3 regions of the Paenibacillus pabuli genome follow, and region 3 is predicted to be linked to each of the others. Evidence: predicted binding sites of a transcription regulator. Region 3 holds the regulator's gene; each other region holds the start of a gene.
The links. The regulator CtsR, encoded in region 3, represses protease genes until heat stress. The targets are predictions, from matches to a motif close to ATGGTCAATAAAGGTCAAACA.

Region 1: the regulator CtsR is predicted to act here: its motif matches at 1,404-1,424, upstream of clpP (ATP-dependent Clp endopeptidase proteolytic subunit ClpP).
Region 2: the regulator CtsR is predicted to act here: its motif matches at 1,165-1,185, upstream of clpP (ATP-dependent Clp endopeptidase proteolytic subunit ClpP).

The regions. Positions count from the first base shown of each region.
Region 1 covers NZ_JBDOIO010000004.1:475,067-478,347, reverse strand. The annotation lists gene clpX (ATP-dependent protease ATP-binding subunit ClpX) at 1-611, opposite strand, end outside; gene clpP (ATP-dependent Clp endopeptidase proteolytic subunit ClpP) at 624-1,214, opposite strand; gene tig (trigger factor) at 1,592-2,932, opposite strand; gene ABGV42_RS21730 (hypothetical protein) at 3,068-3,281, opposite strand, start outside.
Region 2 covers NZ_JBDOIO010000005.1:993,030-996,310, forward strand. The annotation lists gene ABGV42_RS31245 (PdaC/SigV domain-containing protein) at 1-357, shown strand, start outside; gene clpP (ATP-dependent Clp endopeptidase proteolytic subunit ClpP) at 480-1,076, opposite strand; tRNA gene ABGV42_RS31255 (tRNA-Arg) at 1,253-1,327, opposite strand; gene ABGV42_RS31260 (sugar-binding transcriptional regulator) at 1,769-2,794, shown strand; gene gap (type I glyceraldehyde-3-phosphate dehydrogenase) at 2,900-3,281, shown strand, end outside.
Region 3 covers NZ_JBDOIO010000005.1:65,802-69,082, forward strand. The annotation lists gene ABGV42_RS27180 (protein arginine kinase) at 1-421, opposite strand, end outside; gene ABGV42_RS27185 (UvrB/UvrC motif-containing protein) at 450-968, opposite strand; gene ABGV42_RS27190 (CtsR family transcriptional regulator) at 1,000-1,461, opposite strand; gene ABGV42_RS27195 (GNAT family N-acetyltransferase) at 1,950-3,134, opposite strand.

The DNA of each region.
Region 1 (3,281 bases), on a different contig from region 3:
ACCCCTTCACCCGATACGTCACGTGTAATGGACGGGTTCTCGGATTTACGGGCTACTTTATCAATTTCATCGATATAAATGATACCGCGCTCTGCTTTTTCCACATCATAGTCAGCAGCCTGAATCAGCTTGAGCAGAATGTTCTCTACGTCTTCGCCGACATAACCGGCTTCAGTCAATGAAGTCGCATCAGCAATAGCAAAAGGAACATTGAGGATTTTGGCCATCGTTTGCGCAAGCAACGTTTTACCGGAACCTGTAGGTCCAAGTAGCAAAATGTTACTCTTTTGCAATTCAACGTCCTCGATCTTGCTTTGTGTATTGATCCGTTTATAGTGATTGTAAACCGCTACAGACAAAGACTTCTTCGCCTGATCCTGTCCAATAACGTATTGATCCAGAATATCGCGGATTTCTTTTGGTTTCGGTATATCTTTGAGGTCCAATTCTTCGTCATGACCGAGCTCTTCCTCAACGATTTCGGTGCAAAGTTCGATACATTCATCACAAATGTACACCCCTGGTCCAGCGACCAGCTTGCGCACCTGTTCTTGAGATTTACCGCAAAAAGAGCATTTCAGTTGCCCTTTCTCATCGTTAAATTTAAACATGAAACCACCCCTTTAGGAATTGATCGGTCTGCTGAGCACCTGGTCAATAATGCCGTACGCTTTGGCTTCTTCCGCACTCATGAAAAAGTCACGGTCCGTGTCCCGCTCAATTTTCTCAAGGGGCTGACCTGTACGATCGACGTATATTTGATTCAGTTTCTGACGTGTTTTAATAATCCATTCGGCGTGGATTTTAATATCCGCAGCCTGTCCCTGAACGCCGCCAAGCGGTTGGTGAATCATCACTTCGCTATTGGTGAGCGCATATCGTTTACCAGGCGCACCGGCCGTTAACAACAACGAACCCATGCTTGCTGCCATCCCTACGCAAATGGTAGATACATCCGGCTTGATATACTGCATCGTATCGTATATACCCATCCCTGCGGTGACAGAACCACCAGGTGAATTAATGTACAAGCTGATATCCTTCTCAGGATCGTCGGCTGCCAAAAATAAAAGCTGTGCTATGACAAGATTGGCTACATCGTCATCAATCGCACTGGTTAGAAAAATAATGCGATCCTTCAGCAAACGCGAATATATATCGTAAGACCGTTCGCCTCGATTGGTTTGTTCCACAACCATTGGCACCAGACTCATGAGACCAACCTCTTTTCTACATGTAATTAGACATAGGCTACCTGTAAAGCAAACCCAAATTCATTCTAACACGTTCCTGTGACAATGTCATTTTTCACAAGTAGTGTCAAGCATAAGTTAGTTTACTTTTTAGCCTGATCATATTTAACCATGTTTTCTATGTATGTGCAAATCGAAGGAATCCTATGCCGTTTAACCTTTATTTTATTTGCATGAAGTACATAGGAGCTTGAAGCAGTACAACCCTACCACACATTATAACCAACCATATTATTACTGAATCATCTATAAAATGGATGCCATAATTTAAAAATAAGGCACGCAATGATTCACGTGCCTTATCGTTTATTCAGCTGTATGTTACTTCACAGCTTGTCTTATTTTTCGTCAGTTTCTGCAGCAGCTTCTTCAGCAGGAGCTTCAACTGGCTCTACAACTTTGCTGTTCTCAACGAGAACATCGATCGTTTTGCGCAGTTTAACTTCATCGCGAAGGCTGTCGAGGGAACCATTGCTCTCAAGAATGCCACGAATCTCTTCAGCAGGACGCTTGTAGGATTCAGCCATTTTTTCGAGTTCTTGATTCACTTCTTCGTCAGATACTTCGATATTTTCCGCTTTACCTACAGCTTCAAGAACCAGGTTGTTGCGAACGCGTTTGGAAGCATCGTCTTGCATTTGTCCTCTCAGGTCAGCTTGTGTTTGACCGGAGAAGCTCAGGAACATTTCCAGGTTCATGCCTTGGTTGCGCAGACGGTTGTCAAAATCACGCATCATGTTTTGCACTTCGCTGTCAACCATTGCAGAAGGGATGTCCACTTCAGCATTTTCTGCTACTTTTTCTACAACCGCATTTTCTTGAGCTGCTTTGAACTCATCTGCTTTGCGGGAATCGAGTTGTGTTTTCAGATCAGCTTTGTACTCTTCCAGAGTATCAAATTCGCTGACATCTTTTGCAAACTCATCATCCAGTTCTGGCAGTTGTTTGCGTTTGATTTCGTGTACTTTCACTTTGAATACCGCTTGTTTGCCAGCAAGTTCTGCTGCGTGGTAGCTCTCTGGGAAAGTTACTTCTACGTCTTTGAAGTCGCCTGTGGACAGACCCACAACCTGCTCTTCAAATCCTGGAATAAATGTGTTGGAACCCAGTTCCAAGGAATAACGCTCAGCTTGTCCGCCTTCGAATGGCACGCCATCAACGGAACCATCGAAGTCGATAACTGCAACGTCGCCGTTTTGTGCGGAACCTTCGTCGATAACAACGAGTTCAGCGTGACGTTGTTGAAGACGCTCAAGCTCTTCAGTTACTTCTGCATCTGTTACTTCGCCTTTAGCTACAGCAACTTCGATTCCTTTGTAGTCACCCAGGGTAACTTCAGGTTTCACTGTTACTTTTGCTTTGAACTTGAATGCTTGTCCTTTAGCGAATTGTTCGATATCTACATCCGGACGATCAACCGGGAAAATATCTGTTTGGTCGATAGCTTCTGTGTAAGCTTCAGGAAGCAAAATGTCGATTGCTTCTTGATACAGGCTTTCTACACCGAAACGAGCTTCGAAGATTGGACGTGGAACTTTACCTTTACGGAATCCAGGTACGTTCGCTTGTTTTACTACTTTATTAAAAGCTTTGTCGAGTGCTGCAGTTACACGATCTGCACCAACTTCAACTTCAAGAACCCCAAGGTTCTTCTCTATCTTTTCCCAAGTTGCTTTCATTGTATACTTTCCCCTCCAAAATTCACATGTTCACGTAGGCGATCACGTACAAAATAACCATTTTAGTATAAACAAGATTACATTCTTTTTCAAGGGGAATCCCTTGATGCGGTTTGAGGTAAACGTTTCCGGCCCTTATTGGCCCCCCAAACCTGCAGAAACAAACTGCTTCATCGAACGGTATGCCTGCTCCAGACGGAAGCGCATCGCTCCTGTTACAGCATACATTGAACGGGTGTCTTCTTCGTCGTGGGAGCCTCCCAGACTGTCTGCAACGGTCATATGTAGTGCTGCTGCCCATATGTCTGTCATGGATTCATTTTCTTCAAGCATGGATTCGTAGTCACGT
Region 2 (3,281 bases), 930 kb from region 3:
CAGCGTTATGAGGACTATGCCGGTGCCCACGGAATGACTACACGAACAGGCCACACCTTTGCGCTGGATACAGGTAAAGAGCTAAGTCTGGATGATGTGCTGCAAAATAACAAGACCATGCGTGAGACGCTTGGCAAAAAAGTCGGTGAACAGCTCAAGGCTCGAGGTGGTTACCTGGACGGCTACAAAGGTTTGAACAAGGATCAGGACTTCTATGTAACGCCAACAGGCGTAGTTGTGTTCTTCCAACTGTATGAGTACACTGCATATGCAGAAGGTTTCCCTGAATTCTCGTTTACGTACAAGGAGCTTCTTCCTAAAGGGACACAGCCTTTCAGTGAAATCGCACCAGAGTAATCATTAAAATCATTCTTGATATAAAAAAAGCGCCCCTCGTCATGTTCATGACAAGAGGCGCTTTCTTCGTAGTATGAGCAGGTCAATCCGAGTTGCTCATATCTTCAATATGATACCTTGGCTTAAACGCCTTGGGAGCCAACGTTTTCGATGACTTTATCAATGATACCGTAATCTGCAGCTTCAGCAGCGCTCATGAAGTAGTCACGGTCTGTATCTTTCTCGATACGCTCCAGTGGTTGACCCGTGCGCTCAGCAATGATGCGGTTCAAGGTATCACGCATTTTCAAGATGCGGCGGGCACGGATTTCGATATCCGAAGCCTGACCTTGAGCACCGCCCAGCGGCTGATGAATCATGATTTCACTGTTAGGCAGTGCAAAACGTTTGCCTTTTGCACCAGCGTTCAACAGGAATGCACCCATGGAAGCAGCCATACCTACACAGATGGTAGATACATCAGGTTTGATGAATTGCATTGTATCGTAAATGGCCATACCGGCTGTAATCGAACCGCCTGGGCTGTTGATGTATAGATGAATGTCTTTCTCCGGATCTTCCGCAGCGAGGAACAACATCTGTGCCATGATGGCATTCGCAACAACGTCATTTACATCGCTGCCTAGAAAGATAATGCGATCCTTCAGCAATCTGGAATAGATGTCATAGGCGCGCTCACCGCGGTTGCTCTGTTCAACGACCATAGGAATATAACTCACGTGAAAAACCTCCTCGGAAATGTTCATGGAATAGTGTATCTATTTAAACTGTTACCGTATTACCCACATCATAAACAATTTCAAACAAAAAGTCAAAGAAAGTCAAACTAACTTTGAAAAAAAAGAAACCTTTACGGTTTCGTTGGTTAAAAGGGTTATGAGCTGCTAATTAAGAATGGCGCGCCCGCCAAGAATCGAACTTGGATCTCAGGCTTCGGAGGCCTACGTCATATCCATTGGACCACGGGCGCACATTGATGTGACAGCAATAATGATTATAGCTCATGAGATGCTGAATTGCAAGAGGATGATCATGCTTATGGTTTGGATTGGCCTGAATATGATCATGATGATGAAGAATGGATAAAGAAAGCATTTCAGTAAATGCTAAGAGAGGTTTTGGACATGCTGCACGAAGCGCGATCCTGGAGTCAATAGAAGCGATATATAGATGTGGATTTTGCTTTCCTTCTATATATGGTATGAACGAGTCTGCACTTTCCCATGGAAGCCGGAGATTGTGAAAATAAGCGCGTACAATGGCCCCAACACACTGTGAAATAAGGCTTTTGAAACACTTGCATGTCGCGTCAGTTTTAGGTAGAATAGACGTGGGACTTAAAAAGTTAACCCGGGACATTTTAGGGCCATGAAAGAGAGCTTGGAACGAGAAGCTTGCGGGAGTGGAAAGCATGCGAACGATTTTAGAAGTGCAAAAGCAGCTTCTGCCTGATCTCATGGATGTCTTGAAGAAGAGGTATACGATTCTGCACCAGATCATGTTATCGGATGTGATCGGGAGGAGGACGTTAGCCAATTCCATGCAGATGACCGAGCGGGTTCTGAGGGCTGAGACCGATTTGTTAAAGGCTCAGGGACTTATTGAAATTGACAGTGCAGGAATGAAGATCAGCGAGGCAGGGCATGATTTGCTGCAGCAGTTAGAGCCGGTAGCCAAAGAGCTGTTCGGATTATCCGAGCTGGAAGAACGCATCAAGCAAGCCTACGGTCTGCAAAAGGTAGTTGTCGTTCCCGGCGATTCGGACATTTCTCCATTTGCCAAACGGGAACTGGGTAAGGCCGGAGCGAAAGCTCTTGGTCAAGTGATGAATGATAACGATGTTGTTGCCGTTACAGGCGGATCAACAACGGCAGAAGTAGCAGAGCAGCTGACTCCGCCAACATCGCTGAAAGGTGTCTGGTTCGTGCCAGCACGCGGCGGATTGGGAGAAAGCCTTGAAATTCAGGCCAATACGATTGCATCGACGATGGCAAAACGGGTAGGAGCACACTATAAACTCCTGCATGTACCGGATTTGCTTAGCGATCATGCCTATGAATCATTAATTCAGGACCCTAGCGTCCAGGAGATTCTTCAGCTGATCAGACAGTCGCGAATCGTAATTCATGGAATCGGTGATGCCGTGGAGATGGCGCGAAGACGCAAGCTTGCAACGGAGATCATTGAAGAGCTTCAGGAGCAAGGAGCTGTATCTGAATCCTTCGGTTATTATTTTAACGATCAGGGTGAAGTGGTACATACCATGCTCACTCTGGGCATGCGGCTTCAGGATATTGAACGGACCGATGTGGTCATCGGGATTGCGGGTGGCAAAAGCAAGGCGGCTGCCATACATTCTGTACTGCGATTCGGACAGGAAGATATTCTGATTATTGACGAGGCTGCTGCCGAAGTCATCGTTGCCGAAATGGAATAAAGATTTTTTTACCACAATTCTTGTTGTCTTGACGGACTTCACCGTCTGTCTTGAATATATAAGCTTCATAAAAAAATTAAATCAAAACTTGGGAGGAACTTACTCATGATTAAAGTAGGTATTAACGGTTTTGGACGTATTGGTCGCTTGGCATTCCGCCGTATTCAAAATGTAGAGGGCATTGAAGTAGTAGCAATCAACGACTTGACTGACGCTAAAATGCTGGCTCATTTGCTCAAATATGATACAACTCAAGGTCGCTTCGATGGCGATGTTGAAGTACACGATGGCTTCTTCAAAGTGAACGGCAAAGAAGTTAAAGTACTGGCTAACCGTAACCCAGAAGAACTTCCTTGGGGCGACCTGGGTGTAGATATCGTTCTGGAATGTACTGGTTTCTTCACAACGAAAGAAGCAGCTGAGAAGCACCTTAAAGGCGGCGCTAAAAAAGTTGTTATCTCCGCACCAGCTACTGGCGACATGAAAA
Region 3 (3,281 bases):
CCCAGGCTTCTTTCACCTGGAACCCCGGATAGAGGCATTGGATACGAAGATGGTCTTCTTCGTTAATCATAATACTGACGGATTCATCCTCACTGAGAATAACCGCACCATTCTTTGATTCATTCGCAAGACTGGGGCTAATCAAATGTTTCTCCACCAGCACCCGCTTATCGAGATCATCAATATCCATCAGGTCCAAGGTGTGAAAATCTCCAAAGGCATGAACGTCATCATATTGAAGTACTTCGCTCAGCTTATTCAGCACTTCTTCCGATTGCTCATTGGAAGCAAGCATTGGAAATGGGTAATGCTGAAGATTACGTGCGATCCGGACACGGCTGCTAATGACGATTTCGGAATCAGCCGCATCACTGCGCATCCAGTCGCTGAGCGCCTTCTCTGTAAAGCGCAGATTAGGCATTACGCGTCCCTCCTACTCATGACAAACTCTACTCCTGAGCTATTTCTTTTTCAAGTTCCCTGATCTGGTCACGGATTTGAGCCGCCTCTTCAAACTCTTCCTGGGCGATACTCTCCTGAAGATCGCGTTTCAGGTCGGCAATCTGCCGCTTCACTTTGATGCGACCACCAGCTCGTGCAGGCACTTTGCCCACATGGGTTGTGCTGCCATGGACCCTTTTAAAGAGTGGATCCAGACGACTGTCAAAATATTTATAACAAGAACTGCAGCCGAATCGGCCGATTTTGCTAAACTGTGAGTAAGTCATGCCGCACTCTTCACAACGAAGAGTCTGAGCAGGGGGTGCCCCAGCATTTCCATTCTTGGGTTCGAAATCAAGCAACCCGGACAACAGATTGTGAATGGAAAATCCATTCGATGTTCCCGGAATCATTTCTCCCTTTTCACGGGCACATGACTCACAAATATGGAATTCCGTCTTCTCTCCATTCACGATTTTGGTGAAATGAAGTGTCGCCGGACGTTTGTCGCATTCTTGGCACAGCATTTAGGATGTACCTCCTTGATCCCGATAGTTTTCATTTACCGAGCAAAGATATTAACATCGCCTTTAACATTCTGGCACGAATTTGATCCCGGTAAGGAAGTTTGACCAATAAAATTTCTCTTGATACAGCTGCACGCATCAACCCGGCTTCCCGTTTACTCAGAAAACGTGCTTCTTCCAGTTGATAAATCAAGCCTTCGGCAGCTGTCTGTCCAATCTCATCCCCGATGCTATGGTGCAGATGATTATGCAGAGCAGAGTGAGCCGGCAATTCAATCCGCTGTATGCGGACATAACCGCCACCACCACGTTTACTCTCAACCAAATATCCTTTTTCAAGAGTAAAGCGTGTGCTAATTACATAGTTGATCTGGGATGGTACGCATGAGAATTGATCTGCAAGATCATTACGCTGAATTTCAACCATTCCTTCGGGACTTTCATGCAAAATACTCTTCAGATATTGTTCGATAATATCAGAGATATTACGCATCCACTCATCCTCCACTGTCTGAAACGTTAAGTCAATAAGGACCCACACGCCCCCACAGAGTGCACCTTCTCAACCCATTTAACCAATCAGGGAAACGACGAATCTTGAATTCCGCTGGTTTATTCGGGAGAGCAAGGACGCACGAAGGTCCTCTTGGTACTGCCTCTTTCCGATGATATCCAAACTCCATTTAAATGTTCCTCATCACCGGAATGTAGAAAGAAAGCTACGTAAGTATTTAACCTTCAGTTGACTTTGACTTTCTTTGACTTTATATACATTATAGCATATTTTGTGGTTTTGCCAAGTGGGGTCACTATTCATTTTTTACGATTTTACACGAAATATTCCCCAGACACAAAAAAACCTCTCCAAAAAAGCCGGAGAAGTTCATTTGTCTCACTGTAGCACTGTTTTTCTATTAATATGAAAAGAGAAGGCAGCCAAATGATTTGGCGCTGGATATGCTCATAAACACACTTGGAAAATCAGAAGAAATCCATCAGGTAGGTATGGCGAACAGGTATCGCTTTTTCCAAAGCCTGAATATCCTCTTCCGAGCCTTGAATCCTGTCGATTCGGGCCATCTCAGCGGGTCTGCGATACCCCATCAACACTGCCGTTAGCGATTGGATGTTAAGTCTGATATGCTGAGCAGGCTGATCTTCCGTAGTAAGCTCCCCTTTTTTCCAGATGGAAGCTGTTCCGTTCATAGCCACGTTCAATTCCCAAACCCCTTCATTCCACGGTGCATGTGCGTCTTCTACCTCAAGCTGAATCTGTACCGGAGAGTCTTGGCTTGCAAAAGGATACTGCGAAATGAACTGCTCCACACTAACGATTCTCGCCATAAAGTATGGGGTAACCTCCTGCTGAATCCGTGGATTATCCAGTTGAAAGGCCAGTGTATCGTTCGCAGGCGCTTTTAACGTCACTTCATCAATCATCGAGTCATGGTTGGCGATAAATGTCCACAGCCCTTGTCTTGCCTCTTCATTTAGATGCACCAACTCACCAATGGTAAACTTTCTATCCTTGACCTCGTAAAGTACGTAGCCTTGTGGCAGTCCTGCTTCATCATAGTAAACAGCCCGCTGGCTCCCCTTCTTGGCATAAACTGAATTTTCCCACCAAGCATCATCTCGGCTTAAGGTTCCGTTGTAACGTTCTGCATACGTATCATATACCTCTTTCAGCACCGATAGCTCTGGATTGCCCCGCCGGAGAGTACCGGTAGTTGGCTTCTTCGTAGGTAATTGATCGGTAGACATCTTATAATTTTTAAACTCTACATATGTCTCCCATCCATATTTCCGATAAAAAGCAAACGAGAACGGATGCAGGAAGGAAATACTTTGTTTATTCCGATTCATCTCTTCCAATGCAAATTTAAGCAGCCCTGCTACCCAACCTTTGCGCCGGTATTCCGGCCATGTTGCTACACCCGCAATACCGCCCATCGCAAATGATCGACCTTGAATATAAGTTTGAAAAGGAATGATCTGAAGCTTGGCTCCAACTTGTCCATCCTCATATACTCCCAACACATTGTGTGAGTTGAATTCCTCACGGCGCTTTTCAAGCTGTTCCTCATTTAATTCAAACTGAAAAGCGTACTCCGAAAGCGTCATACACGCTTCGAAATCATCATTGGTTAATTTGCGAATATCCATAACATCCTGCACCCCATTCTTCAGAATTGTAAGCGAATCAAATTGCGTCCTTAAATGTGATGTATGTATCTTCTATGAGTGTGTCAGAGGCGTCGTACAAAGTCAAATAAGAGGTGCATAAGCATCTCCCGCCATAAATCATATGTA